Regions from separate parts of the Planococcus sp. APC 3900 genome, predicted to be linked through region 2. Evidence: predicted binding sites of a transcription regulator. Region 2 holds the regulator's gene; the other holds the start of a gene.

Region 1 (22,962 bases), on a different contig from region 2:
CGCTGATCTCTTGTCCTATATGTACACGGATGACGCGGTCGATGTCTTAAACGAATTGAATAAAGAACAAGTCGCCAGTTACTTGACGATTATGGACAAAGACTCGGCGCAGCAAATTAAAGACTTGCTGCATTATGAGGAATATACTGCAGGTTCCATTATGACGACGGAGTTTGTGGCTATCCCGAAAAACTCCACTGTCCGTTCCGCGATGAACATTCTTCGCAATGCCGCTCCGAATGCGGAAACCATCTATTATGTGTTTGTGGTAGATGATGATCAAAAGCTTTCAGGCATCGTGACGTTGCGTGATTTGATTCTGGCGGAAGAAGATACTCTGATCAGCTCCATCATGAATGACCGGGTCGTCAGTGTCTCTGTCAGCGAAGACCAGGAAGAAGTGGCACGGATGATCAAAGATTATGATTTCCTGGCCATGCCGGTTGTCGATTATCAGCACCATCTGCTCGGCATCATCACCGTCGATGACATCATTGACGTGCTGGAAGAAGAAGCATCAGATGACTACTCCAAACTGGCCGCTGTCTCGGATATGGACACGTTTGACAAAGGATCCTTTACCGCGGCTAAAAAACGGCTGCCTTGGTTGATTTTATTGACGTTCCTTGGAATGCTGACGGCTAACCTCATGGGTATGTTCGAAGCGACATTGGATCAGGTAGCGTTGCTTGCTGTCTTTATTCCGCTTATTGCGGGAATGGCAGGGAACAGCGGAACTCAAGCTTTGGCCGTAGCAGTCCGTGGGATTGCGACAGGAGACATCGAAGAAGAAAGCAAGATCAAGCTGTTGTTCCGGGAAGCCGGCACAGGTCTGATTACAGGCGTGGTCTGTGGCATCGTAGTGGTAGGCTTAGTGTACTTCTGGAAAGGTGAATTGCTGATCGGTGTATTGGTCGGAACCGCTGTTTCCAGCTCTATTTTTGTGGCGACTCTTGCGGGTTCGTTCATTCCATTATTGATTCACCGGATGAAGATTGATCCGGCTGTCGCTTCAGGACCCTTTATCACTACTTTAAATGACATCATTTCCATTTTGATTTATTTAGGTTTAGCGACAACGTTCCTAGGCAGCCTCTAGAAAAGTGCGAATTGCACTTTTCTTTTTTGTGATGTATTATTAGTACCAGGTAATAATAACAGATGCAGGAGGAATGGACATGTCAATATCATTAGAAGGAAAGACTTTTGTCATTATGGGAGTAGCCAACAAGCGGAGCATCGCTTGGGGAATCGCACGTTCGTTGGATCAATCGGGAGCTAACCTGATTTTCACTTATGCAGGTGAGCGCTTTGAAAAATCTGTGCGTGATTTGGTGGCTACGTTGGATGGCAACCACGAACTGATTTTGCCATGTGATGTGACAAATGACGAAGCTGTAGCAGAATGCTTTACGGCCATTAAAGAACAGGTAGGCACCATCCATGGACTTGCGCATTGCATCGCTTTCGCGAAGAACGAGGAACTGGCAGGAGATTTTTCGGATACGTCAAGAGACGGATTCTTGCTGGCACAAAACATCAGTGCATACTCATTGACCAATATTGCCAAAAACGCCAAGCCATTGATGGCTGAAGGCGGAAGCATTGTAGCTTTGACATACATCGGCGGCGAGCGCGTTATGCCGAATTACAATGTCATGGGCGTTGCAAAAGCTTCTCTTGAAATGTCGGTGCGTTATTTAGCAGCAGATCTGGGGCGTCATGGAATTCGTGTCAATGCGATTTCTTCAGGTCCGATTCGTACACTTTCTTCTAAAGGAGTCAGTGATTTCAATTCGATTTTGCATGAAATCGAAGAAAAAGCGCCACTGCGCCGCAACACTACACCGGAAGAAGTGGGCGATACAGCATCATTCCTCTTCAGCGACATGTCTCGCGGGATTACAGGAGAAACCATCCATGTAGACAGCGGATACCATATCCTTTAAAGAACACAAAAAAACAGGGCGACCAGATTAGCGGTCGTCCTGTTTTTTCATGTCTGCAAAACCATCAATTAACGACTTTTTCCATCGATTTGTGGGGGATTCCCGCATCCATGAATTCTTCTGATGTCACTTCATAGCCAATATTTTCATAAAAGGAGATAGCGTGGGTCTGGGCATTCAATTTAAGTCTGAAAATCCCGTTTGTCCGTGCATACTCTTCCATCTCGTTCATCATCATGACACCGATATGCTGTCCACGGTACTCGGGGAGCACGCATACCCGTTCGACTTTGCCGAGGCCTGCTTCTACTTCCCGCATCCGTCCGGCAGCAATCGGCTGTTCAAGCTGATAGCCGACAAAATGAATGGCACTGTCATCGTATTCATCCATTTCAAGATGAACCGGAACTTTCTGCTCTTCCACAAAAACTTTTCTGCGGATATCAAAGGCCTGTTCTTTTTCCAATTGGTTTTCGGTTATTTTTACTTTCAGCACTTATTGATCATCTCCAGTTAATCGGAATGTCTCGTAGACCGTCCATGAACCATCTTCCAATTGATAAAGTAAATGAATGCGGTCAATCATTTCATCGTGGTCGATGCCTGCCATCTTCAATTGGGCAAAAACATCGGCATGTTCGGTATCAGACAATTTCTGTCCAATCGTAACATGCGGTACGAAAGAATGCTTCGGCATACCGCCAAAGAAATCGGAATGTAAGTCTTCATGCAACGCTGAGATATCAGCATTCGGTTCCACTTTGAAATACAAAGTATTGGTGACCGGAGAAAATGTGCTGACACGCGTCGCGTGCAATTTAAACGGTTTATGGCGTTTGGCGATGTTCTGCATTTCTGCCGCAACGTCTTTTATTTTTGATGCGTCCGCCTCAAATGGATCTTTTAATGTCATGTGAGGGGTGATCAGTTCATAATGCGGATCATAGCGTTTTCTGTATGAGTTTGCGATATCCTGCAATTTTTTTGAAGGAAAAGCTGCTACTCCATATTTCATCCTAATGACCTCCTTGTCTGTAATGACCATTTCTCTGAATGCCCCCAGTTAGTCGTGGTGCCTCATCAGCTTCTACATACCGAAGTTCTGAATCAATGCACGCCGCAAATCTGGCTGCCAATGCTTCCAAGTATGGTCTCCATCAAATTCTTCATAAAAGATCGAAAACCCTTTATTTTTCATTAAATTATTTAATTTCCGGTTAGGTTCAACAAAATCTTCCGTTCCGCCATTGCTTAGTTTGACTGCTGTTTCTTCTTTTCCGATGACGTGGTAAACGGTGAAAGAATTGGCTGAATTAAAGGCTTCGACTGCTTTCAGCATGTCTTCGCCGACTTTTGGCGACTGCAGAATGACGCGGCCGAATATATTCGGGTATTTCAAAGCTGCCATCAGCGATACTGTTGCAGCCAGCGAATCCCCAATCAATGCACGGCCCATGCCGACCTGATAGGTCGGGTATTTTTCATCCAGGAAAGGCACCAGCTCATGTGCTAAAAAGCGCACGTATGCACCATGCTGTTCACCGGTCGGTTCGTATTTTTTATTGCGGTCGGACACGCTCTTATAAGGCACGCCGACCACGATGATATTTTCGATTTCCTGATTCGCCAATAACTCATCTACGACACGCGGAATCCGCCCTAATTGAAAATAATCCTTGCCATCTGAAGCGATGACCAGTGTGTATTTGTACAAGGGTGAAAAATTGGAAGGAAGGTAGACAAGCAATTGCATGTCTTCTTGAAGTTCCTTGCTGTAAATGGATAAATCTTCTACCTTTCCAGTAGTCATTTATATGCCTCCTCTAGTGGTTTGTAAGAAAATTGTACCATACTGGATGGACAAGGTATAATGGGAAAAGAACACCAAGACTATAGAAGGAAGGGGTTTTTGATTATGGATGGCGGAAGATTTCGAGTACATTCGGACGAAGTGACGAAAGCGACGCACGAGGCGTTGGAGCGAAGAGGCGTCACCAATGAAGACATAGCTAAAATCGTTTTGGATATGCAATTGCCTTTCAATGAAGGACTGACAATTGAACATTGCATGGAATCCGTTGAAAGTGTTTTGCGCAAACGTGAAATGCAGCACGCCCTGCTTGTGGGAATTGAGTTGGATGAATTGGCAGAACAAGGGAAGTTATCCCGTCCACTCCAGCAGATCGTAGGAGCAGACGAAGGGCTTTTCGGGGTCGATGAAATGATCGGTTTAGGTGCAGTATTGACTTATGGAAGCATCGCTGTAACCACATTCGGCCATTTGGACAAAAACAAAACTGGAATTATCCATAAGCTTGATACGAAATACGGCGGCCAAGTCCACACATTCCTGGATGACCTGGTAGCAAGTGTTGCGGCATGTGCATCGGCACGGATTGCCCACCGGACGCGTGACCTTGAAGAACAGGGGCGGACTTTTGAAGATCTGGCGCCGGGAGAAACAACTCCTGAAACTCATGTAGAAGGTGCTGAAACTTGATTCGAGTTTTCTAAATGTTCTCTATGTAAGCGGTTGTATTTCCTGAAATGCATTGAAAGTAGTAAGAAAGACATGCTATTATGAAAAGGAAACACAAAATACGAATTGAGCAAAGGGGAGGTCACTTTATGTTGAAGAAGAAATTTGGTTTATTTGCTGCAGTAACTCTTGCAGGATCTGTATTTTTGGCAGGCTGTGGAGATGACGCAGCAACAGAACCCGAAGGAGAAGGCGGTGGCGGGGCTTCAGATCCCGAATTCCTCAGCATCTTGACGGGCGGAACAACAGGAACATACTATCCGCTTGGTGGCGCGATGGCTACGATCGTTGAAAATGAAACGGGCTTGGACACGACTGCTGAAGTTTCCCAGGCTTCCGCTGCAAACATGACTGCACTTGCTGATGGAGCGGCGCAGATTGCGTTTGTTCAAACGGATACAGCCTTCTACGCAGCTGAAGGATCGAACATGTTCGAAGGGGAAAAGATTGATACCGTTTCCGCTATCGGTGCGCTTTACCCGGAAACCATCCAATTGGTCACAACTTCAAATTCAGGAATTGCTTCTTTTGATGACTTGGCTGGGAAGAAAATCTCTGTAGGTGCCCCTGGATCTGGGACTTATATTAATGCTGAACAATTACTGGAAATCCATGGCATGACGATGGAAGACATCGATGCTCAAAATCTTGATTTTGGGGAATCACAAGAAAGCCTGCAGTCAGGACAAATTGATGCGGCATTCATCACTGCCGGGACACCGACAGGCGCTGTTGAAAGCCTTAGCGCAACTTCAGACGTAGTGATTGTACCTGTCGAACAGGATAAAGCGGATGCATTGATCGAAAAATATCCTTACTATGCAAATGATGTTGTACCATCCGGCACTTACGGATTGGCTGAAGAAGTTCCGACTGTTTCTGTATTGGCTATGTTAGTGGTACAAAACGAACTTTCAGAAGACTTGGTGTACGACATCACTAAAGCGATCTATGAAAACACAGATCAAATCCAGCACGCTAAAGCGGAATTGATCAAAGCTGAAACGGCTCTTGATGGAATCGGAATCGATATCCATCCTGGAGCACAGAAGTATTTCGACGAAGCAAAGTAATTGAATGAGCGAACAACTGACGGTAAAGCGAAAGCTCTGCCGTCAGTTCTTTGTTTTCAAGATGGAGGAGAATGGACGATGCAGTTTCCCCGGATACAGAAGTTTCTTCCGTTAATGATTGCCCTCATCTTAATCAGCTCCTTGATCGCATTCACCCCATTCCAGAAGAATTATGTGTTTACCGATAACGAGACTGAAAAAATAACGGCTTATGTGCCGGTCAAAAGCCGGTTTTTCCAATTGATCTATACCCATTCGATCCATTTGTCAGAAGTCATTGAAAGTTATAAAGTGATCGAGGATAACGCTTTAATGATGACAGAGCTTGAATATGAAGATTTTAATATTGGCATGCCCTCAAATGCAGGAGAAGGCGAGACCTTTGTCGAAAAGGACGGTAAATACTTTATCAAGAATATGACAAGGGAACTGCCCGAATTTCGGCTGTTCGTCGGAGATGTGGATGCCGGTTTATCATTCAGAACAAAAGGACAGAAGATTGATTTGAAAAAAACGCTTGAAAGAGGGAAGTCGTATACTTTTAGGGTAGAACGCTTATCCCTGTTTCAACTAAGACAAGGAGTGAGAATTGATGAGCGATAAATTGTCTCCAGAAGAACGCGAACAGCAAAAGCTTCCGCCGGAAGATGAATCTTACATCTCGGAAGAAAAACAGAAGGAAATTCTACAGAAATACGATCCTGAATCCAATACGCGGGATTTAAGCGGAATCATTAAGCATGTGGTCTTTTTCGGGTTATTAGCTTTTTCTTTATTCCAGCTTTATACCGCTATTTTCGGGCAATATACCGCTTATATTCAGCGGTCTGTCCACTTAGGGTTTGCATTATCTTTGATCTTCATATTATTCCCGGCCAGAAAGCGCAAAGGAATCCGGCATAAAGTGGCCTGGTATGATTATATTCTGGCGCTGCTTTCAATTGGCGTAGCTGCCTACTGGCCAATCATGTATGATGATTTGGTGTTCCGTCTCGGACGGGTCACTGAACTGGATTTGATTGTCGGGATTTTAGCGATCCTGCTGACGCTTGAAGCAACTCGGCGGGCCGTGGGTATGCCGATTACCGTCATTGCCAGTTTATTTTTGGCCTATGCCTTTTTCGGGCCTTACTTCCCGAGCTTCCTGCGCCATAGAGGACAGGATCTGGATTCGATCGTCCAGCTCATGTTCTATACCACAGATGGCATACTGGGAACGCCAATCAGCGTTTCAGCCACCTTTATCTTTACGTTCCTGTTGTTCGGTTCGTTCCTGGTGAAGACCGGGGTCGGACAGTATTTCAATGATCTGGCTGTATCCTTGGCCGGTCATTTGACTGGGGGGCCTGCGAAAGTGGCCATCTTCTCCAGTGCGTTGCAGGGGACCATTTCCGGGAGTTCTGTGGCCAACGTAGTAACTTCAGGTTCCTATACTATTCCGATGATGAAAAAACTGGGATATAAGAAGGAATTTGCCGGAGGCGTAGAGGCAGCAGCTTCGACAGGCGGACAATTGATGCCGCCGATCATGGGTGCTGCAGCCTTCCTGATGGTGGAGTTTATCGGAGGAGTTACCTACTGGGAAATTGCGAAAGCAGCTGCAATACCGGCTCTTTTGTATTTCACAGGAGTTTGGATCATGACTCATTTTGAAGCCAAGCGGATTGGACTGAAAGGCCTTTCGCCTGAAGAAATGCCAAACCGCAAGGAAGTTGTGAAAAAGATTTATCTCTTGCTGCCGATTATCGCCATCATCGTTTTCTTGTTGATCGGCATTCCAACCATGCAGGCAGCACTTTACGGGATTCTGTTGACGATTTTCGTCAGTGCTTTTAATAAAGAAACACGCTTGAACTTTAAAGATATCATTTTAGCGCTTGTTGATGGGGCACGAACGGCTTTAGCTGTTGCAGCGGCAACAGCCGCCGCCGGAATCATCGTCGGCGTCGTTGTGAAGACCGGCCTTGGCCTGAGTCTGGCAAATGGGCTGGTTTCAGCTTCAGGAGGAAATATCCTGCTGACCTTGTTCTTCACCATGCTGGCAGCGATTGTTCTCGGAATGGGGTCACCGACAACTGCCAATTATGTCATCACCTCTACGATAGCGGCACCAGCCATTATCACGTTGTTGATGATGGATGAGCCGGTTGGAGCGGCAGTACCGCTGGTGGTCGCTTTATCTGCCCATCTATTCGTGTTCTACTTCGGGATCATTGCCGATATTACACCGCCTGTTGCGCTTGCAGCATTTGCAGCTTCAGGGATTTCAGGTGGCGAACCGATCAAGACTGGTTTTATTGCAGCCAAATTGGCGGCCGCGGCGTTTATCATTCCGTATATGTTTGTGTTGTCACCCGCTCTGCTGATGATCGATACCACTTGGCCTGAGCTGATCTGGGTACTGATTACAGCATTGACAGGGATGATTGCCATCGGAGCAGGATTGATCGGTTATTGGTATCGCAAGCTGAACTGGCTTGAACGCATCCTGGCATTCGCAACCGGATTAGCTTTGATTTATCCGGAGGGCTTGTCTGATACGATTGGTGCCATTGCCTTTGTTATTCTATTTGGAATCCAGTGGCTGGCGCGCGATAAAAAGCCTGCCAAAACTGTAGAAGCATAATAAACTATGAAAAAACCGGTCGGGCTGATGCCTGGCCGGTTTTCTTTTGGCTAAAAAACGAAAAAAGCCATCACCCGAAGGCGATGACTTTTTCAAAGCAAACTTTGTTCCTAAAGCTTGCAGTGGGTTTGGCACCCATTGATTCCTGCAAATCGGGAACAGCAATTTCCAACTGTTTTCCGGTGCGCTGATAAGAATGATGGATGTCAAATCTTTTACTGCACTTATCATAATACGCATACCGGCAAATGTAAAGTTGTTAGAAAATTGAATGATCCATAAGGCGGGGCATTCAATTTTTTTAAATCTTTTTTATAGTTGAAGCATAGAAACGGTTGGATTTTTTTAGAATATCGCTTTTGCTATGCAGTTCAGATCCAGTGAACCGCATGGCAGAAGTTTATTTTTTTAAAAAGGATTGCCGTTACGATCATCGTGGTATAGAATAAGAACATACGTTCCCTTTTGAGAGGTGAGAGTGATGAAAGCACTTGAATTGCCAGAACGTCATATCTTTTGTATTGATATGTGCAGTTTCTATGCCAGCGTCTCGGCGGTAGAACTGGGACTCGATCCGTTGGAAGTTTGTCTTGCAGTGGTGGGAAACCAGGAACGGAAAGGAAGTGTGGTTTTAGCGGCATCGCCTATGATGAAAAAGCGTTTTAGTGTGAGAACTGGCACACGGCTTTTTGAAATTCCGAACCATCCGGATATTTTACTGATTGAACCTAAAATGAAGCTTTATTTGGAAAAATCGATGGCCATTACTGAGCTGTTGGGCAGCTACGTGCCAAAAGAATCGATTCATGTTTACAGTGTAGACGAGAGTTTTATTGAACTGACAGGGACAGAGAAGTTGTGGGGGCCTCCTGAACAGACAATGCGCCGCATCCAACAGGAATTGCTGGACTGTTTCAAACTGCCTTCTTCGGTGGGGGGAGGGCCAAATATGCTGCTGGCAAAGTTGGCTCTCGATTTGGAGGCGAAAGAAACGGGTTTTGCCAATTGGACATATGCCGATGTGCCGAAAAAGTTATGGCCAGTGGCGCCTCTCAGTAAAATGTGGGGCATCGGCTCTCGGATGGAAAAAACCTTAAACAGCATGGGGATTTTCTGTATTGGAGATTTGGCCTGTACAGACGTCTCTCTTTTGGAGGAGCGCTTTGGGATTATGGGCAATCAACTCCACCAACACGCCAATGGCATCGACTTGTCGGATTTAGGTGCGCCTTTGGTGGAGGGACAGGTCAGTTACGGAAAAGGACAGATTTTATATCGCGATTACATAGAAGAAAAAGACATCATGACGATTATTCTGGAAATGTGTGAAGATGTTGCGATGCGTACGCGTAAAGCTCACCGCATGGGGCGGACAATTCACTTGAGTGTTGTTTACAGCAAGTCCGTATTCGGCGGCGGATTCTCCCGTTCGCGCTCTATTGACGAAGCAACGAATGATACGCTGAAAATTTATCGCGTCTGCCAGGAGATTTTTCATGAGCATTTCCAACATAAACCGGTTCGCCAGATTTCGTTGTCCATCAGCAATCTGGAAGAAGAGTCGTCGATGCAGTTAAGTCTGTTCGATGAAAGGAAGTTTGAAAACAGGCGCTTGGGGAGTGCCATGGATGCCATCCGGAAAAAGTATGGCTATTCGGCTATCTATCGGGGCATCTCGGGCACACAGGCGGGCACCGCCATAGCGCGGACAAAATTGATCGGCGGACACAACAAAGAATAGGGGTGGTCCGATGAAACGCAATAAGTATTTAAAGACAGTCGGCGATATTAAAGATCGCGGGAACATTAAATGGACAGCCTTGATGCTGCCGGAACATGTCGAAATGATCCGGGAATGGTACGAGAAAGACGAACAAGTGCCAAAACCCGAGTTGAACGGAGACGACTTGCAGTTGATTCAGGAAGAGATGGAGATTGCGCTGAAGCGGCAATGCGAAGTTCTCATCCGCTGCTGGAAAGATGGTGCCATCGAGGCACACAGGGGGACGATTAAAAGCATTGATGGGAAAACTCGAATGTTGATTTATGAGGATCCATTCAAGCAGCGCAGACTGCCCGTGGATGAAATCGTGTCGATTGTGATGGTGGATTAAACCGGCAGGCATGGCCTAAAAAAGTGACAAAAAAGGATGATAAAATGAAACGGATGAATTTGTATTTTTTTGGTGAAGAGCACATAAGTTTTCAAGATGGCTTTTATTTTTACGGGATGAACTTACTGGGGATCGCCTTGCTGTTTTTGATGCAGTTTTGATGTTGAAGATAAAGATGAATAGGATTTCAAATTTGGTGCGGGAGCTTTATGCATCCCGTTTTTTGTGATACAAAAAAACCGCGCAGCCTAAATGGCTGTGCGGTTCTTCATCGTACTATATGATTCCTACTGGGCTCGAACCAGCGACCTCTACCCTGTCAAGGTAGCGCTCTCCCAGCTGAGCTAAGGAATCTCAATTTCCAGGACAAATATAAGTATAGCTTGTCCACGGAAAAAGTCAATAGTTTTTGGAGAAGAAAAATAAGCGCTGTATTTCCCTTTATCCGTCCCGCCGGAGCACTGTCAGGGCATGCGAAAATACGCTGCATTTCATCGACGACACAGCCGGAAGAAGGCCCCATAAAGAACTGTTGTCCTACTGTCCAACCCCTCTGAAACCGGCGTCTTGCGCTTCTTGTTCTGTACAGAACCATTCTTCGGGATTGGTTTGTTCATAAGAAGAATCACTCGGCATGTGATAGATTTTATTGCCGTTGCGGTTGATATTTCCTTTGATTTCACAATCACCGTCTATTGGCTCTTCAGTGGAAGGACGGGCATTTCCGGAAGATTCCTGTCCAAATGCTTCTGAATTGAAGCCCCGGTCGGTGGAATAGTTTTCGTATTGCCAAATTCCTGCTTCCTCATCTTTGGCGATTTGCTCCGCTTTTTCAAAATCATCCAGGTAACGGGTATTTGGAGGGAAGACATAGGCAACCCGGGCCAGTCCAGACTCCAGCATCTGTTCCTGAACACTTTCGCCATCGACGTAGATATAAGCCAGCAAGCGGTCATAATCGTCAAAACGGTCGCCGACGTCAAACTCGATCGAGACATCGCCTGATTCGATCAGCCGTTTGTTTTCTTCTGTCGCTTCTTTGCCAAGAGGCTGTTCACCCAGGCGCGGGTGATTGGTTTCCGGCGTATCCATCAACAAGTAGCGGACAGTGACTTCTTCGCCTTCATAAATGATTTTTATGGTATCGCCATCAATGACCTGCGTCACTTCCACATCGATCCGGTCGGTTGTGCCGGATGTATCAGTCGATTCCAGCATGCCGCATCCTGAAAGAAAGAATAAGGCCAGCAGCATAAGTTTTAGTTTCATAGGATCCCTGCTTTCGTTTCCATTATTATATGGATAATTAGGCTTTCTGGCAATGCGACAGCGGTTAGCGGATTTGGGTTCAGCTATAACTGTCCGGGAAATTTGCATAATAAAACGCCTCGATCAATTGTAAATTGAACAAGGCGTTTTCTATGTATTGCAGCGGCAAAAGTCGTGTGTAAGTTTCAGCAATTAAAAAGCTGACTCCGTCTGATTTGAAGTTTCTTCATAGTATAAAATGGATTCTTCCGTAACGCTTTCTAACTTTTCTTTATTGACGCCTACTTCTAATTGTCCTGTGAAAATAGGCTCCCACCAATTCGTTTGTTCATTCATGTTGTTTCCTCCTCAGGATGTAATGGTATTGTTTGACTATTCTATACCCCTAAAGGTTACACTGATAAACACAGGGCATAAAAAAGCCGAAAGGCCATAAAAGGGGAGATTTTTTATGATTTCAATTGGCATCATTGGAACAGGAATTGTTGGTGAACGCATCATCAAACAGCTTCAGCAGGAAAAACAAGTGGAAATAAAAATGGTCTATGACCAGCAGGCAGAACGCCTCGAAGAAATCAGCGAAGCCTATGGAATCCCTGCAGCAAAATCAGTAGAGGACGTGTTGCATTCAGATATCAATTGGGTATATATTGCGACACCGCCCGCCTTTCATTCGGAAATCGCTGAACTGGCAGCCAGTGCGGGCATCAATATCCTCTGCGAAAAACCGTTGGCTCATGACGTGGAAGATGGCGAAGCAATGGTCAAGTCTGTTGCAGACAATCGTGTGCAGACGGCCATGCATTTCCCGCTGATGTATAAACCGGAAATCCGCGAAATGGCCAAGCGCATCAAGAACGGACAGATTGGAAAAGTGGTACGGATCGAGCTCCAGACATTTTTCCCGGATTGGCCGAGGTTGTGGCAACAAAATCCATGGATTGCTTCAAGAAGCCAAGGAGGCTTTGTCCGTGAAGTCTTTCCCCATTATTTTCAATTGATGAACCGTCTTTTCGGTGAGTTGTCGTTTACTTCCCATCACATCACCTATCCGGAAGACGCAGAAAAATGCGAAACGGGATTGATTGCGCATGGCTTGACTCAAGAACAAATTCCGTTCTTGTTGACGGGAATCAGCGGCATCGGCCAACAAGAGAACTTGCAGTTTAAAATATACGGCGAAACTGGAGTTCTGACATTGGAGAATTGGTCGGATCTTTATGAATCAGAAAAAGGCCAAGAGCGGCGATTGATCAGTGGATTTGAAAATGTACCATCACTTTTCACAGAAATGGATAGCCAATCGACTCTTTTGGTTAATTTTGAAGAAGGCCTGGTCATCCAACGCTATATCGATTATTTATTGACTGAATAAGTGTTCATTTTTTGAATTCAAGAACTCCATTGGTATAATGAAAACACTTGAGGGAGGTTGGAAAATGAATTTTACAGCAAATGACGTAGAACAGATGATTGAAGAACAACGTGATTATTACTATACGGGTGCCACAAAATCAACGGACTTTCGGATTGAACAATTGCACCGCTTGAAAAGCGTAATCCAATCCCATGAAACCGACGTAATTGAAGCTTTGAAGAAAGACCTGGGCAAAAGTGAATTTGAAGCCTATGCAACCGAAGTAGGCTTTGTGCTCGACAGCATCGGCAGCATGGCGAAAAATTTGGAAGACTGGATGAAGCCTGAACAAGTCAAGACGCCGATTCATCTTCAGCCGTCGAAAAGCTTTGTCATCCGTGAACCATACGGCTCTGTCCTGATTATCGGTCCTTTCAACTATCCGTTCCAATTGGTGATGGAGCCATTGATCGGGGCTATTATCGGCGGAAACTGTGCAGTGGTCAAGCCATCTGAAGCAACGCCTCATGTGGCGAAAATCATCCGCACCATTATTGAAGAAACGTTTCCTACCTATTACATTCGTGTGGTTGAAGGCGAACGTGAAGAAGTGACGGCGTTGATCCATGCATCATTCGATTATATTTTCTTCACGGGCAGCGTCAATGTCGGGAAAGTCATCATGAAAGCGGCATCGGAACGATTGACTCCCATAACTTTGGAGCTTGGCGGCAAAAGCCCGGCAATTGTAGACCAGACGGCGAACTTGGACCTGGCTGCCAAACGGATTGCCTGGGGCAAACTGATGAATACCGGCCAGACCTGTGTAGCGCCTGATTACATTTGTGTGCATGAATCGGTTAAAGAAGAATTCCTGAAAAAATTAACGAAGACGATACAGAAGTTTTACGGAAAAGATGCGCAGCAAAGCAAAGATTACGGGCGCATTGTCAATACCCAACATTTTGACCGCTTAGCGGAAATTGTGAATAAGGAAGCTGATCACGTCATTTACGGCGGCAAAATGGACCGTGATGATTTGTATATCGAACCGGTTCTTTTGGACAATGTCAATTGGGACAGCCCATCGATGGAAGATGAAATTTTCGGACCGGTTTTGCCGATCATCACATATACGGATCTTCCATTGCTGTTGCGCCAAATCCGTAAATTGCCGAAGCCTTTGTCGGCGTACTTGTTCTCTGAAAACGACCGTGCTGTCCGGTTCTTCCTGGATCAATTGCCATTTGGCGGCGGCTGCATCAACGATACGGTATCGCATGTGGGCAGCTCGTATTTGCCATTCGGCGGCATCGGTACATCGGGAGTTAATTCCTACCACGGAAAATCCAGTTTTGAAACTTTTACACATGCCAAATCGATTCTAAAGAAATCAACTAAATTATCAACAAACCTGGTCTTCCCGCCTTATAAAAACAAAGCGAAGTGGATCAAAACAGTATTGAAATAAGCGGCCTTCGGGTCGCTTATTTCTTTTTTGTCTACTTGCTTGCGCTTTTCGTAGTGTCCAGACTCCAACAGCCAGCCCCTCGAGTCGCTTCAGCCTTCCCGACAATGGCAAAGAACGCCATTACCAGGAAGGCTTCCAGCGCTTGTCGGAGCTAAACGGCTGCTTGCGCTTTTCGTGATATCCAGACTCCAACAGCCAGCCCCTCGAGTCGCTTCAGCCTTCCCGACAATGGCAAAGAACGCCATTACCGGGAAGACTTCCAGCGCTTGTCGGGGCTAAACGGCTGCTTGCACTTTTCTTAAATCTGCTATTATAAGTATCAAGAGGTGATTGCAGTGGCAGAACGCATTTTAATTGTGGAAGATGAGAAAAGCATTGCACGTGTATTGGAATTGGAATTGAAATTTGAAGGATATGAAACAGGGGTTGCCCATACAGGATCAGAAGGATTGATTCAATTTCGGGAACAGGACTGGGATTTGGTGCTGCTCGATTTGATGTTGCCGGAAATTCATGGACTGGATGTCTTAAAACGAATCCGTTCTTCTGATGCAGCGATTCCGGTTATTTTATTGACGGCTAAAAACGATGTGAAAGATAAAGTGGCCGGATTGGATTTAGGGGCAAATGATTATGTCACCAAACCTTTTGAAATAGAAGAATTGTTGGCCCGGATCCGTGCTTGCTTGCGCTTGGTGAATGGCAACGGCAATTCTTCACTCCATCGTTTCCAGGAGCTGGAGATGAATGAAAGCACACGTGACGTCAGACGTAACGGCCGTGCCATCGAATTGACGCCGCGTGAATTTGATCTTTTGCTGTATCTGATTAAAAATCCACAGCAGGTGCTCAGCCGCGAACAAGTGTTGAATGCAGTGTGGGGCTATGATTATTACGGCGACACCAATGTCATCGATGTCTATATCCGTTACTTGCGGAAGAAAGTGGACGCTGGTGAAAACTCGACTTACATCCAGACGGTTCGCGGAGTCGGCTATGTCTTGAAGGAGCAAGGCCATGAAGCTGAAAAATAAAATCCACATTTCCTCCACTTTACTGATGCTGGTTATTTTACTGGTGCTGGCTTTTGTCATTTATTTTTCGTTCAGCCAATTGACGTATTCATCGGAAGTCAATCAACTGCAGTCGGAAACAAACGCTCTTGTGGCGAAGTTCAATGAAACTGAAACCTCAGATCCGAGCAATGTACTACGAGCGTATGTGCCTGTCAACGGACTTGTGAAGGTCACAGTTCCAGAAGGCAAGCAGCCTTCACCTATCCAATCTCCGACAGTGACTGTGAAACTTCCTGCAGAGTTGGAAGGCCAGTCCGGAACAGTGAAAGTGGATGACGAGCGCTTTGCGTATGTAAAAGCGCCGATTATCTGGACAGATGGCCAAGTGGCGGAAGTGACGGTCGCGCAGTCACTGCGGGAAACGACCAATAACTTGAATACGCTTCGTTTAGTTTTGATTGCGGGAACTTTGCTCGCGATGATTCCAGTTGTCATTTCCAGTGTCGTTCTGGGGAAAATCGTGACACAGCCGATCACCAACTTAACGAATACCATGACACGCATCCAGCGCAATGGCCAGTTTGAAAGACTTCCGATAGAAGGGAAGTCTCAGGATGAATTGACACAGATGGGCAATACCTTCAATGAAATGATGAGTCTATTGGAAGAAAACTATTCCAAGCAGGAAGAGTTTGTTTCGAATGCATCGCATGAACTGAAGACACCGCTGACAGTCATCGGAAGTTACGCCAAGCTGCTGCAGCGGCAGGGCATGCAGGATGAAAAAATTGCGGAAGAAAGTGTGGCCGCCATCCGTGCAGAAACCGATCGCATGAAAGCGTTGATCGAGCAATTGCTGCACATTGCCCGCCGAAGCGAATCCCAGGTGGAGTGGACACAGGTGGATGCACTTGACCTATTGGAGCAGACCGTCACTGCCATGAACACTTCCTACGAACGTGAATTCAAGTTGATCACAAGTGAGCAGTCTCTGCCAGTCGTCACCGATATCGCGAAGTTCAAGCAATTGCTGTATATCCTGTTGGACAATGCCCGAAAATACAGCTCGGAAAAAGTAGAAGTGGTGGCCAGAAAGAACGGTGACACCATCATCCAGGTTCGCGACACGGGAATCGGCATTCCAAAAGAAGCTGTGCCCTATGTCTTTGAACGTTTTTACCGAGTGGATAAAGCCAGAAACCGTGAAACTGGCGGGTTTGGTTTAGGGCTCTCGTTAGCGAAGCAACTAGCCGATTCCTTGAAAGTCCGAATCGAGCTGGAAAGCATTGAACAGCTTGGTACGACAGTATCCATCATTTTCTCAGAGAATTTTAATGTTGATGAAGTACACTCGAAGCAGGAGGGATTGTGATGCGAAAATGGATTTTGATGGCGTCAGCGACAATCTTGTTTGGAGTGGGGGTTTTGGCTTTTCTTCTGTTTCCTCGTTCTGGACCTGATATTTCAGCAAAGCAGGCCAATGAAACCGTAATCAGCCTGTACGGGGGGGAAGTGGAACAGACTATAGAAGAAGGTGACGCTTACCGGGTCGAATTCGTGCGGCCGGATGGACGTTATCTAGCTTTGGTCAACCGTCAGAACGGGCAAGTGGAGACCATGGAATTGCTTCATAAAACAGAAGCAGTCAAGGAATTGACGGAACATCAAGCACAGGAAATGGCGTTGAAGAATGCTTCGGGTACGATTGACGGCATCAACTATAACAAAGAGCGCAATGAATACGAGGTCAAGGTAAAGGAAGAAACCCAAGTTTCGACGGTCATCTTATCTGCGGAAACAGGAGAGGTACGGAAAATCAGCCAGGAGCCGATTAAAGCGGCACCGCCTGCAGAAGAACCGGAAGCAGAACCTGAAAGAATCATTACAAGAGACGCCGCGATCAAACTGGCTAAAAAAACATTGACCGGCGAAGTGCAAGAAGCTGAGTTTGTAGAAACTGGAGACGGCGGATATTACTTGGTTGAAATTGAGAATGAACAGACTGACCAAGAAGCAACAATCCAGATTCATGCGATCCGGGGGGATACCATGACCGTTGAGTGGGACGATTGACTCTGAGAACACTATCATGGATTTCTCATCAAATTCTCATAAACCCTTAATCTTCTGCTCAGAACAGAAGGTTATTGTAAGAGTAACAACAAATGAGGAGGAGAAATTACATGAAGAAATTAATTTACATTCCAGTCGCAGCAGGGGTTTTAGCTTTTGGGGGCATCGTTTTAGCTAACTCGGAAACGCCGGCAGCCAATCCGGCAGCCAAAACCGGAACGGTGACCAACGAAGTGCAGAAATCATCAACACCTGAAGAAATGCTCAGCTTTGAAGAAATCTCAGCAAAAGCATTGGAGTTGGCAAATGGACGCATTACTGATATCGAGTTGGACAAAGATGACCGTAAAGCTCATTACGAAGTGGATGTCGACTTTGAAGGGTATGAATATGATTTTGAATTCGACGCCTACACTGGAGAAGTGCTGGAACATAAACGCGAAAAAGACAGAAATGATGATGTAAAGCAATCCAGCACAGCAGTTTCACCGGCAAGCACAAAGACAGCGGACAGCAAATCAGGCAATCAGGCAGTTTCAAACAAAGACTTGATCGGTTCGGATAAAGCGATTGAAGCGGCTTTGGCGGTCGTAAGCGGGACTGTGGAAGGATTTGAACTCGAAACGGATGACGGATTTGCTTATTACGAAATCGAAATCAAAGATGGACGCTCAGAACATGACGTCGACGTCAATGCAAAAGACGGTTCTATCTTGAAAGTCGATTCGGATTTTGATGATGATGACAACGATGACGACTGGGATTGATTACAGCATGCATCTGAATAACAGGCTGGAATAGAAAAGACAGGAAGGGGAATCGATCCCTTCCTGTTTTTGTTTAAATCGTTTTTATAGGCAAAAGAATTGTGGCGGTTGTTCCGACGCCTTCTTTACTTGAAATCGTCAAGGAACCTTTGTGTTCTTGGATAATCTTTTGGGAAACAATCAATCCGAGGCCAGTACCACTGGCTTTAGTGGTGTAAAAAGGTTCGAAAACTTCTTCCAGATCCTGTTCAGCAATCCCAATCCCCGAATCTTTGAACCTGATGGAAAACATGGAATCAGCTTCGGCTTGCAGTGAAATCTCGATTTCGCCAGGCTGTTCCATCGATTCCACAGCATTTTTCAATAAATTGATAAAGACCTGTTTTAAATGATGTTCTTCCCCATTGATCTGGAAATCCTTGTCCCATTCCGTCTTCAAAATGATGCCGTTCAGATTGAGCTCTGAACTGAAGAGCAGCAAAATATCATTCAGTGTTTGCTGAACGCTGAAAATCTTCAATGTGGCAGCTTGAGGTTTAGCGAGAACTAAAAATTCACTGATGATCAAATTGATCCTGTCTATTTCAGATAGAATCAATGCTGTATATTCAGGAAAGAGATGCTTGGGATCCTGATGCATCATTTGGACAAATCCGGAGACGACGGTCATGGGATTCCTGATTTCATGAGCCACCCCTGCAGCAATTTCTCCAGCAAGCTTGAGTTTTTCAGATTGCAATATCAGCTTTTCAGATTCCTTTTGGTAGCTGATGTCACGGGAAATGATCGAAGTAGCAATCACCTCATTGGAATCATCAAAGATAGGCGACAGCGTGACCTGTGCATGAAAGCGGCTGCCGTCTTTTCGGACATCTATCGTTTCCAATAAAGAATAGCTTTGGCCCTGTTGGACTTCCCTGGTACGGATTTCCGCTTCTTTTTTCATATCCGCTGGGTAAAGCGGCAAGGTTTTGCCGATGCATTCTTCCGAAGGCCATCCGTATAGTTCTTCAAAAGCGGGATTGACAGCAATGATTTTATTAGTTGAATCAAAAACAGCAATCGCATCTTTGGCATTCTCGAAAAACAAATGCAGGTAGCCTTCTTTTGACAACAGCGCCTTTTCCATCGATGCATTTTTTGATTCCAACTGTTTTAGGTAATGGCTGAAATAGATGCTGTCGAGCAAAGTAATCGACAGAATTGCGATGAAGAACATGATCATCGATAGTTGGTTGTAGGGCAGCGGTGCTCTTACGGCAAAGCGGTCAAAAACAGTCAAAAGCAGCATGAATTCTGCAGATGTGAGCAGTGCCAAGATAACGATCGGCTTTGTGTCGTTATATAAGGCGGAGGCAATGATTGGCACCACAAAAAAAATAAGGGTGATGGAAGACAAAGATTCGAAGTTCAAGATGAATACATATAAGTTCATAGCTAAAAGAACCATGAATTGAAGCGTACGATCGTTTACTTGGGCAACAGCCAGGCTTAACAATACGGAATATGAAATAATGCCGAATATGAGGGAGACGGTGGCTGTGTTCATTTCCACTAATTGGTTAAGCAGAAAATGGAAAATACTCGCAAATCCGTACAAGTGGATAAATAACTGGTTTCTTCTGTGTTTGATGACATTGCTTTCCATTGGACACCTCGAGGTTTATGCTTATAAACTATAGTATGTTGAACTATTCTTTCCGGTTTTCCGGCAAACAAACCGGAAGCGGAAAATGGCAGGCAAAAGTTCATTTTTTTGATTCAACTTATACCATGATACTATAAGACAGGACTGTCCGAACAACTTTGATTTTGATATGATTAAAAGATCGAGGAGTGATGAAGGTGACTTATCAATGGAACCAAAACGAAACGATCAATTTATTAAAAGAGTTAGTGGAAATTCCAAGTCCATCCGGCTATACCATGGACGTCATGGCAAAAATCCGAACGTTATTTGAACAATGGAATGTCGAGTACAAGACCACCCATAAAGGTGCGGTAATCGCGACGATCCAAGGAGAAAATAATCAGCAACATCGGTTGCTGACGGCGCATGTCGATACACTCGGTGCGATGGTGAAGGAAATCAAACCCAGTGGCCGCCTGAAGCTGTCATTGGTGGGCGGATTTAAATTCAATGCGATTGAAGGCGAAAATTGCCTGGTACATAAAGCGGACGGTTCAACCGTATCCGGAACGATCCTGCTGCATCAGACGACGGTCCATGTCTACAAGGACGCGGGATCAGCTGAGCGGAATGCAGACAACATGGAAGTGCGCTTGGATGAAAAAGCCTTTTCACAGGAGCAGGTCAGGAACCTTGGAATTGAAGTGGGAGATTTTGTTTCTTTCCAGCCAAGGTTTGAAGCGACTGCTTCTGGCTACATCAAATCCCGTCATTTGGATGACAAGGCAAGCACGGCTTTGCTGCTTCAATTGGTGAAACATTTCAGTGAAACGCAAGAAAAGCTGCCTTATACGACCCATTTTTATATTTCAAACAATGAAGAAATCGGCTACGGCGGAAATTCCAGCATTCCTGAAGAAACACAGGAGTATATTGCAGTTGATATGGGTGCTATTGGAGACGGACAGGAATCAGATGAATACACTGTATCGATCTGTGCGAAAGATTCAAGCGGCCCGTATCATTACGGATTGACCCGCCACTTGATTTCCTTGGCGAAAGAGCAGAGCATTGATTACAAAGTCGACATCTACCCTTATTATGGATCGGATGCATCGGCGGCCATCAGTGCCGGCCACGACGTGAAGCATGCTTTGTTCGGTCCTGGGATCGAAGCTTCCCATTCATATGAGCGCACCCATACAGATTCATTAAAAGCGGCGGCAGCATTGCTTCACGCATATGTCTTGTCACCATTGGTTTCATAAGAGTTAGGAGAGGATTTACATGAACAGCAAAGAATTACTTGCGGCAATCCCATATAAGCAGATTAAAGGTGAGTTGCCTGAAAAAATTAAGTATTTAACCATCGATTCACGGGATATCCAACCGGATTCCTTGTTCATTTGTATAGCAGGATATACGGTGGACGGCCATGATTTTGCACAACGGGCTGCCGACCAAGGGGCAACCGTGATTATTGCTGAAAAGCCATTGACGATCGATAATGCGACAGTGATCACAGTGGCCAGTACTTCGCGGATATTGGGGCTATTAGCCGCTAAGTTTTACGACTATCCCTCTAAGCTTTTGCATATGATCGGCGTCACTGGCACTAACGGCAAAACCAGTGTGGCAGGCATTCTGCATTCCATGTTGATGGAGCTGGGCGAAAAGTCAGCATTGACCGGGACAATCGGCTTCAATTTAAATGGCCAACTGCATCCATCAGCCAATACGACAAACGATGTCTTGACGACCCAGCAGATGATTGCACGCGCACGCGATGAAGATTGTTCACACATGACGATGGAAGTTTCTTCGCATGGATTGATACTCGGCCGATTGGCTGGCGTGGAATTCGACACGGCCATTTTCACCAACTTGACACATGATCACTTGGATTTCCACGGCACGATGGAAGCATACGGCCACGCCAAAGCGCTATTGTTTTCTCAGCTTGGCCAGGACCTTGCCAACCGGAAGCAGGCCATCTTAAATGCAGATGATCCATGGTCTTATGAAATCGCCAAAATGACACCGCATCCTGTCTATACATTCGGCATTAAGAACGAAGCGCAATTCCGGGCAACAGATATTGAATTGACGCATGAAGGGACCCGCTTCACTCTTGAATGTTCTGAAGGGAAGTTCCCGGTCCAGATGAAATTGCTGGGAGAGTTCAACGTTTCCAATGCGCTGGCAGCAATTGCTGCATTATACGCTGAAGGCTATAAGTTGGATGAAATCCTTAAAGCTTTGGCGGCAATTGCGCCTGTCGAAGGACGTATGCAGAAAGTGGAACTGGAAGCACCGATTTCAGTCTTCATTGATTATGCACATACACCGGATGCCATCGAAAAAGCGATTGATGCTGTTCAAGACTTCAAAAAGAACCGCATCATCTTCCTGGTCGGAACCGGAGGCAACCGGGATAAGACAAAACGTCCTATTATGGCTGAAAAAGCATCGGTTGCCGATTATGTCGTCTTGACGACAGACGATCCTCGCGATGAGGCATATGACAGCATTTTGGGCGACTTGGAAACCGGTATGACGCACAGCAATTTTGCTTGCATCGGCGACAGAGAACAAGCTGTCCGCCATGCTGTGCAACAAGCTGAGCCAGGCGACATCATTATTTTTGCCGGCAAAGGACATGAAGATTACCAAATTATCGGCAATACCAAATATCCACATAGCGATAAAGAAATTGCGATACAGGAAGCAATGAAAAAGTTTCAATGAAAAAGGAGCCTCTTCAGGCTTCTTTTTTCTATGTACAGTAAAATTCCTTGTTTTTTTCAGTCGCGTTCTCTAATATGAAGAGAGTAGATTAAAGGAGCGTATAAACATGCCAGACCAATTAAAGAATGAAATTCAAAATAGAAGAACCTTCGCCATCATTTCCCACCCGGATGCCGGAAAAACGACTTTAACGGAAAAACTGCTGTTATTCGGCGGTGCGATCCGTGATGCAGGAACCGTTAAAGGAAAGAAAAGCGGCAAGTTCGCTACATCCGACTGGATGGAAATTGAAAAACAACGGGGGATTTCTGTAACATCTTCCGTGATGCA
Region 2 (8,085 bases):
GAGACCATACTGCCCGTTAAAGCGGGATAAAGTGAAACTTCACCTTTTCCACTGCTCATCAAATAAAAAAGAGGCTGCCCACTAAAAGTCATTTTTCATGATCTTTTGGGACAGCCCTTCCATATTAGTTTTCGTTGATTAAGTTTTTCACTTTGTTTGCAACATTGTCAGCTGTGAAGCCGAACTCTTCCATGATGCGTTCTCCCGGTGCACTTGCACCGAAACGGTCGATTGCAAGAATATCGCCTTCGTCGCCTGTATAGCGATCCCAACCGAATGAAGTACCGACTTCAATAGCCAGGCGTTTCTTGACAGTTCTTGGAATGACGGATTGCTTGTATTCTTTATCCTGTTTTTCAAAACGATCCCATGATGGCATTGAAACGACAGAAACCGCAATTCCTTCTTCAGCCAATTGCTTTTGTGCAGCTACAGCCAAGCTAACTTCCGATCCAGTCGCAAGCAATAGCGCTTGTGGATTTTCAGCAGGGGACACAACGTATGCACCCTTCTCCACGCCAGCTTCTGCAAGTTCTGCGCTATTTTCCAAAATTGGCAAGTCCTGACGAGAAAGAACCAATAAAGTCGGTGTAGTTTTCGCCGTCAACGCCAAACGCCATGCCGCTTTTGTTTCGTTGGCATCAGCGGGACGAACAACGCTCAAGTTCGGCATTGCACGAAGAGAAGCCAAATGTTCAACCGGTTCATGTGTTGGGCCATCTTCGCCTACAGCTACGCTATCATGTGTGAAGACATAAGTGACAGGAAGCCCCATTAATGCAGCCAGACGGATTGCTGGACGGACATAATCACTGAAGACGAAGAACGTTCCGCCGAAGACATGAAGTCCGCCATGAAGAGCCATACCGTTTAAGGCTGCTCCCATTGCAAATTCACGCACACCAAACCAGATATTGCGTCCTTCAGGATGTTCAGCGTCAAAATCGCCAGCGCCTTTGATGTTCGTTTTGTTGGATCCAGCAAGGTCAGCACTGCCTCCGAAGAAGGAAGGAACTGTTTTAGCGATTGCATTGATCATATCTCCTGAAGAAGAACGAGTTGCTTGTTTCTTACCGAATTCATATGTCGGGAACTCTGCATCAAAGTTCTCTGGAAGATCACCACGGATCGCCATCTGCAATTGTTCCGCCAATTCCGGATGTGCTGATTCGTATTGTGAATACAATTCGTTCCATTTTGACTCAGCTTTTGCCCCAAGCTCTTCAGTTGCCTGTTGGAAAGTTTCATATACTTCCTCCGGCACATGGAAATCTTGATCGAAAGTCCACTCGTAGTATTCTTTAACCAATTTCATTTCATCTTCACCAAGCGGCGCGCCGTGTGCATCTGCTTTACCTGATTTGTTCGGAGCTCCGTAACCGATAACGGTTTTGACTTCGATTAATGTCGGTTTGTCTGAAGATTCTTTGGCTTGTGCGATTTTTTCTGATAAGTCGTCCAATACATTGCCATCATCTACGCGCAAATAGTTCCAGCCGTATGATTCAAAACGTTTTTGAACATTTTCAGAGAAACTCTTGCCAAGTGGACCGTCCAACGAAATGTCGTTGCTATCATATAGAACAACCAATTTGTTTAATTTCAAGTGGCCCGCAAGAGAAATAGCTTCTCCGGCAACGCCTTCCATCAAATCTCCATCACCGCATAAAGCGAAAGTGTTGTGATCGACGATATTCATTCCTTCTTTATTGTAAGTAGCCGCTAAATGACGCTCAGCCATTGCCATACCGACCGCCATACCAATTCCCTGTCCAAGTGGACCGGTCGTTGCTTCAACGCCTGTAGTGTGGCCATATTCGGGATGTCCAGGTGTTTTTGAATCCCATTGACGGAAGTTTTTGATTTCATCCATTTCTAAACCATAGCCGCTTAAATGAAGCAAACTGTATAGAAGCATGGAACCATGTCCAGCGGATAACACAAAACGGTCACGGTTAAACCAATCCGGATTTTTTGGATTGTGGTTCATATGCTTAGTCCACAAAGTATATGCCATTGGAGCTGCGCCCATTGGCAATCCTGGATGACCAGAATTTGCTTTTTCGATTGCATCGATGGAAAGTGTACGAATTGTTGTCACTGCAAGTTGATCTGCGTGGGTTGACATAGTAACATCCTCTCTCAAACAAAAATATAATCCCTTTCTAGTTTAGTCAACAATAGAAAAGAATACAATGAAAAAGAGAATAAGTATTTAATTCAAATACTTATTCTCTCGAATATTTTTGACCTTTTCTGGCGTTACGTCGTTCCCATTCGGGTCAATTACTTTTACATTTTCAATTGTTCCACGCATCGTTTTACGGAACGTTTGCAAATATTCCTGGCGCAAAGAAGATTGTTCTTTTGCTTCTTCTTTGGATAATCCAGTCGTTTTCGATTTACGTGATAGTTCATTAATTCTAGTTAATTTGTCTGGTGATAACATAGACATCCACCTTTCTTCTTTTCATATGGTACAAAAAAAGTAAGGTTTCTGCAATGTTTTAGTCTTTCATCAGCTTTTCGTATTCCTTATATCGCCGATGAACCGTCGCCTTGCTCGCTTGGTAGCCGAATCCTTGCAAGGTTACAGCAATTTCACTGAAAGTCAGCCCATTAGTTTTCAGGCTGACAATTTGATCGATAGGCAGATCCAAGCGTTCACGCCCATCAGGATTGCCTTTGCCTTTTAGATTTTTTTCCGGTTTATAGCCATTTTCCACAGCGCGTTTCATGCCCCGCTTGATTTTGGCATTATGTATTTTGCGCTGATATTCTTCAACGATTGCCAGAATTTCAAGCACCATGTCATCCATATCATTAAGGGCTATTGGCCCCATATCCGATAAGGTATAAACTTCCACGCCATATTTCTTCATGACATGCAAAAGAGCAATACGTGCGTGCCCTCTGCCCAAACGCGTTTCATCCTGAATAAAAACGGCATCGATTTTGTCTCCCTTAATGCAATTAAGCATTTCAAGCAGACCGTCACGATCCATCTCGTATCCACTGTGCTGATCGGTGTATACACCATCCACTTTATAAGATTGTTCAAACGCGAATTTCATCAGTTCTTCTTCCTGTCTCTCAAGGGAGGATTCCTGCGTATCTTTGGTCGTGCTGACACGGCAATAAATTAATGCATTTTTCTTCATTCAGTATCACCTGCAAATTTAATGGTCTCATCAGGAGCAAATTTCAATTGGTCGCTTGGAATCTTAAGGGATTGTCCTGCAATGATTTTTGGAGTAGAAAGGTTGTTTTCTTTCATAATCTCCTCTATCCATTCATGATGGGGAGTCGCGCCACTGAAAGATTCAGCTAAAGTCCAAAGCGTATCGCCTTCTTCTATTTCAACTTGGCTCATTGATGTACTGTTTGTATTATGGGACAGTATGGCGTAAAAAGTAAATACCACAATTAATGAGAAAAATGCGATAAGATAAGTATTTTGTCGAATGAATGTCATTTGAACCGCCTCCTAAGAATTTGTGTTCGGAATGTATGTTCTCATATTAATGCGAACAGGTGTTTTTGTCAAGAATAAAATTCGAACCTATGTTTGCATTTCAATGCCCGAGTTGGTATACTATTGGTAGAAATCAAGTAGAATTACTCAAATGAGGTGAAACTGTTGAAAAAAGTATCCAAACGCCAGGAAGACATTCTGTCATTTATAAAAGAGGAAGTTCGGCTGAAAGGCTATCCGCCATCCGTACGCGAAATCGGTGAGGCAGTCGGTCTTGCATCCAGTTCGACTGTACATGGACATTTAGCACGTCTTGAAAGCAAAGGCTTGATCAGACGGGATCCCACCAAGCCGAGAGCCATTGAAGTAATAAGCACTGATGAAGCGTTAATCGATAAAAGTCCGGTATTGCATGTTCCTTTGATCGGTAAAGTAACTGCCGGTGTTCCTATTACAGCAATTGAGAACGTGGAAGAGTATTTCCCGCTTCCGCAAAGTTATGGCACTGAAGATGATCACATCTTCATGCTGGAGATCATGGGTGAAAGTATGATCGAAGCCGGAATTTTGAACGGAGATTATGTAGTGGTTAAGCAGCAGCAGACCGCGGATAATGGGGACATTGTTGTCGCAATGACGACTGAGGATGAAGCAACAGTCAAACGCTTCTTCCGAGAAGAAAATTATTTCCGTCTTCAGCCTGAAAATTCATCAATGGATCCGATCATTGTAGACCAAGTATCGATTCTTGGTAAAGTTGTAGGCGTTTACCGCCAAATCCATTAAAAAAAAACCGGGGAAATCCCTGGTTTTTTTTAATGGATATTTTTATTATGTAAACAATTTCGATTTAGCGTTTATGACAGCTGAAAGCTAAAATTACAGGAATTCTCATTCTCCTACTATACTCTTCATCAGAACTGAAATATTGACGTTCGGGCTTCCCTTCCCGAACATTCGTTACGCTAAATCCCGCCTTTGTCAAAGAAGTAAAATAGCTTTCAATGGTCCGGTGATGCTTGACGACAATTTTATCGATCCACGGTTCGTGCCGTTCCCCTTCTTTAAAGTAATCGTCCACCAGCCAATTGCTTCTTTTTTCTCCTGACATTTTACTTGAAAAAGATGAGGTCGTCAGTGGATGCTGCACACTAAATACAAATTTCCCCTCAGCTTTTAAGGATTCATATACATTTCGGAATAGTTCGTCCACTTCCGGTAAATAATGGATGGCTAATCGAGAGGAGACGATGTCATAGGTATTTTCAGGAAAGACAAATGACTCCATAATTGCCAATGTCAGATCGGCATTGACACCCTCCAAATTTGCAGCCGCTAAGCCGATCATTTCTTCAGACCCTTCTACACCATGATAATAATGCGCTCCTGCTTCCAACAGTTCTTTTCCGAATAAGGCATCTCCACATCCTAAATCGAGTATATCCTGGTTTTGAAAGTTGCCAAGCAACCCATAGATTATTGGTTTTTCAATGCTGTTATTAGGGCTCTCCGCCCGATTTCTTCTTTGCAGAAAGTTCTTCAAAAAATCTTTTTCCTCGTAAGCACTCGATCCTCTGAATTCCATTCATTTGCCTCCCAATCGAATTGTCATGCAAAAAATCTTTTAAAAAAAGGAGTTGCGCAAGCAACACCTTAAGTGCAGCTTGCCGAGAAAAAATCTTCTACAGTTCGCTGACGATAATATATTTAACTAAATTGATAGTAATGCGATAAATATTGCCTGTTTGTTCATCTGAAATTTCATAAGTGCCATTGGAAGGAATCTTGCTTAATGCCGATTCTTTATCTACAGCCTGGACATTGTGTACGATGGTATTGCCTTGATCAAAATAAAACTCTACGCGAAACGGTTTCATGCAATAGCCTCCTTTAAACTTTTACTTTATCTTCGTGACTCAGTTTAGCATATATCCTTTATTATTGCTGTTTGTATAATTCCTTGTATACGATCACTTTCAGGGCAAGCAGCTCTTCTTCATTCAAATCCTCTTCAAGCTTCTGAATCACTTCGTCTGCTGACATCGTGCCATCTTCAATTCCCGATTTCATTTTAGCCAGATCCGCAATGCCGACCTTTTTGATGACTGTACCCGCCGCATCTCCAGTTGTTTCAAATGGCAAAGGCATACTCTCTTCCTCTGCAATTTTGGCTTCTTCTACATATTCAAGCATTTGTGGATCACTTTCAACATATTCCACCACTTTTTCCATTTGCCCGTTGTTCCGAAGCTCTTCTGTCGCCTCGGCAACCAGCCGGTCGGTCGACAAATCGGGTCCGATAACATATGTGCCAATGCCTGCAAACGAAAAGAAGATTAAAAAAACAATGATAGACATTAAAAAGCGCATAGCCGATTCCCCCTCCGTTTTTAGACTATTATAACAGTAGACGCAAAAAAGTGTATAAAGTTACCAAAAAAGAATAACCTCGCAGTTCGTTCTTTGCAGAACGGACGACAAGGTTATTTCTTTTACTCAAGCATGTTCATCAATTAATCATCGTTTCTGCTGCTCAGCAATCCACCAGTCAATGTGTTCTAAATTAAAGATCACAGTGTCTTGGAATGCTTTGCGGTGCGGAATCTTTCTTTTCGACATTAAATCTGTAATCTGCTCTGCAGCCAATGGATAATTCACTGATTCCAAATATTCTACAAGATTCGAAAGTCCTTGGATTTTCCTCAAATTAATCGCCTCCCACAAAATCCTTCTTCTTTCAAGAGAAAGAAAAATTCAGTATGAGTTATTAACTTTTCAGGCTGCAACTAATTATAACCTTAATTCGCCGGCTGTAAACTATAAAAAAAGGTATTCTTCGCATACTCTGCATATTTTCATCATAAATTTCACAAAGCCTGTTTAGTTAGAATCAGGATATTTTCAAGCAACAGCAAGACAAGGAGATATCCGCTTGCCTCTGGAATCTTTCTTTGCCAGCACATAAAAAACAGCATCTCCGAGGAGAAACTGTTTTCATGTTTACTTTTCTGCAGAGTCAGAACAGCATAACCTTTATCGGCTTTGAGGCTCCAATCGACAAAAATTTCATTTATCGGTCTCTTCAGTATCTTTTCCAATGTTGATTGTTTAAATAATTTATATTCTAATGGCCGTTTAGCCAGTTTCAAGGTGTCTTCAATGCCCATGCCTATCCATTCATTTTCGAGCAGAGTAAAGATGTCTGTACGACGAATCAGCAGGGTTCTTTCAATATCTCCGAAACGGTTCAGTAAATCCGAGGTTCTTTGCTCCAGTTCACTTATTTTAATGATTCCATCGAAGAGAGCCTGCTCGTTAACTTCCATCAGCCTAGGCTCTATTTCTATCACGCTTTCTTCCAAGACAGTAAGAATCACACCCGACCAGTTCACTAAATTCCAAACGGCATACTGTTCTTTAATCTCGTGGCCTGCTTCTGTTAAAAACTCCGTTGAAATGCTTCGCCAATTATTTGAGGAGCAATTGAAGCCGGAATCCCTTTAACAGGAAACACACACAGATATTCCACCATCAACGAGAATCACTCAATTCTCAACCGTGAAGCATTCTGCTGATCAAGAATCGACGCGGTGGCTTTCTTCATAAGCACGCTCATCTTTGTGGTAACGGATGTATGATTTTCCGAAAGCGACTAAAGACGTGATCCAGAGAGAAATTAGAATTGCGTATAAGATCATGAACATAATGATTCCTCCTCTTTTACTAATCAGCAACATAGTCAAATATTAACTTTTTTTTTAAAAAAACTTTTTAATATCTCAGTCTGCCAGGTCATTGCCAATTAGTCGCTTTAGCACACGAATAAGTTTCTATTAGTTTTCAATTTCCATTATTTTTTTTCATTTTCTCTTTCTGGACTCGACGGAAAACAGAAAAAAGCCGTTGGCGCTTTGCAGCACCAACGGCTTAAGGTAATTTTTAGTACATCTTCAAGTATTGCTCGCGTTCCCACGGGTGGACGCTTGTGCGGATTATATACCTGGTGTTTTTATCCGATTTCACTGATTCTAAACCACTGATAGAATAGCGTTCTTGTAAATCTGTTTTGTTTATTTGTGTATATTTGGAGTTGGATAATTGGGCAAAAGTTGGGCAATTTTTAAAACTCCAGTTGGGCAATATATACTTCTCGACATATAAGTTCTTTCTATATAATAGTAAACAATTTCTATCACTCTGAAATATTTATTTCTTTTGAATCTGCAAGTAACAGAAAATATTGTTAGAATAATATGGATACTAATAATATCAATTCACTAATATTAGGAGGTTACTATGGTTAAAGAAGCTTATAGTATTGAATTGAAAAGAATCATCACTGCTGAAAAAGCAAGGATTATGGGGCGCCGTGGTGAATTGAAAGACTACAGAAACTTTATTTGCGCTGATAAAAGTTGCCAAATTAAGTTGTCCGCAACTACTTGGGAAAATGATAACCCGAAGAGGATTTACTTCCAAATAGGAAAAAAGGATCACTTACATGTAGCTGGATGCAAGCAATCAGGTAGAGATGAAGAAAATCAAAGAACAATACTCGAGAAAAAAGCTGCCAAAGATACTGTAGAGAAGAATGGATTGGTAATCCTCAG

What was found. The regulator LexA, encoded in region 2, represses DNA repair genes until DNA is damaged. The targets are predictions, from matches to a motif close to CGAACATATGTTCG.
Region 1: a site for LexA is predicted at 8,636-8,649, ahead of QMA04_RS05615 (Y-family DNA polymerase). Genes of this name have one in related genera too.

The regions. Positions count from the first base shown of each region.
Region 1 covers NZ_JASDCT010000002.1:321,390-344,351, forward strand. Annotated here, with positions in the region: gene mgtE (magnesium transporter) at 1-1,099, shown strand, start outside; gene fabI (enoyl-ACP reductase FabI) at 1,179-1,949, shown strand; gene QMA04_RS05580 (GNAT family N-acetyltransferase) at 2,014-2,445, opposite strand; gene QMA04_RS05585 (YjcG family protein) at 2,446-2,964, opposite strand; gene QMA04_RS05590 (alpha/beta hydrolase) at 3,037-3,759, opposite strand; gene QMA04_RS05595 (phosphatidylglycerophosphatase A family protein) at 3,865-4,449, shown strand; gene QMA04_RS05600 (TAXI family TRAP transporter solute-binding subunit) at 4,578-5,561, shown strand; gene QMA04_RS05605 (DUF1850 domain-containing protein) at 5,640-6,164, shown strand; gene QMA04_RS05610 (TRAP transporter permease) at 6,154-8,187, shown strand; gene QMA04_RS05615 (Y-family DNA polymerase) at 8,669-9,928, shown strand; gene QMA04_RS05620 (YolD-like family protein) at 9,939-10,301, shown strand; tRNA gene QMA04_RS05625 (tRNA-Val) at 10,583-10,655, opposite strand; gene QMA04_RS05630 (thermonuclease family protein) at 10,839-11,570, opposite strand; gene QMA04_RS05635 (hypothetical protein) at 11,763-11,906, opposite strand; gene QMA04_RS05640 (Gfo/Idh/MocA family protein) at 12,022-12,945, shown strand; gene QMA04_RS05645 (aldehyde dehydrogenase) at 13,010-14,398, shown strand; gene QMA04_RS05650 (response regulator transcription factor) at 14,734-15,432, shown strand; gene QMA04_RS05655 (sensor histidine kinase) at 15,416-16,786, shown strand; gene QMA04_RS05660 (PepSY domain-containing protein) at 16,786-17,487, shown strand; gene QMA04_RS05665 (PepSY domain-containing protein) at 17,598-18,254, shown strand; gene QMA04_RS05670 (ATP-binding protein) at 18,328-19,902, opposite strand; gene QMA04_RS05675 (M42 family metallopeptidase) at 20,094-21,152, shown strand; gene QMA04_RS05680 (UDP-N-acetylmuramoyl-L-alanyl-D-glutamate--2,6-diaminopimelate ligase) at 21,172-22,632, shown strand; gene QMA04_RS05685 (peptide chain release factor 3) at 22,739-22,962, shown strand, end outside.
Region 2 covers NZ_JASDCT010000015.1:442-8,526, reverse strand. Annotated here, with positions in the region: gene tkt (transketolase) at 125-2,128, opposite strand; gene QMA04_RS17850 (DUF896 domain-containing protein) at 2,216-2,449, opposite strand; gene QMA04_RS17845 (YneB family resolvase-like protein) at 2,508-3,161, opposite strand; gene yneA (cell division suppressor protein YneA) at 3,158-3,475, opposite strand; gene lexA (transcriptional repressor LexA) at 3,641-4,261, shown strand; gene QMA04_RS17830 (class I SAM-dependent DNA methyltransferase) at 4,326-5,060, opposite strand; gene QMA04_RS17825 (hypothetical protein) at 5,158-5,352, opposite strand; gene QMA04_RS17820 (hypothetical protein) at 5,414-5,845, opposite strand; gene QMA04_RS17815 (hypothetical protein) at 5,993-6,181, opposite strand; gene QMA04_RS17810 (hypothetical protein) at 6,343-6,801, opposite strand; gene QMA04_RS17805 (hypothetical protein) at 7,051-7,179, opposite strand; partial or broken gene QMA04_RS17800 (hypothetical protein) at 7,772-8,085, shown strand, end outside.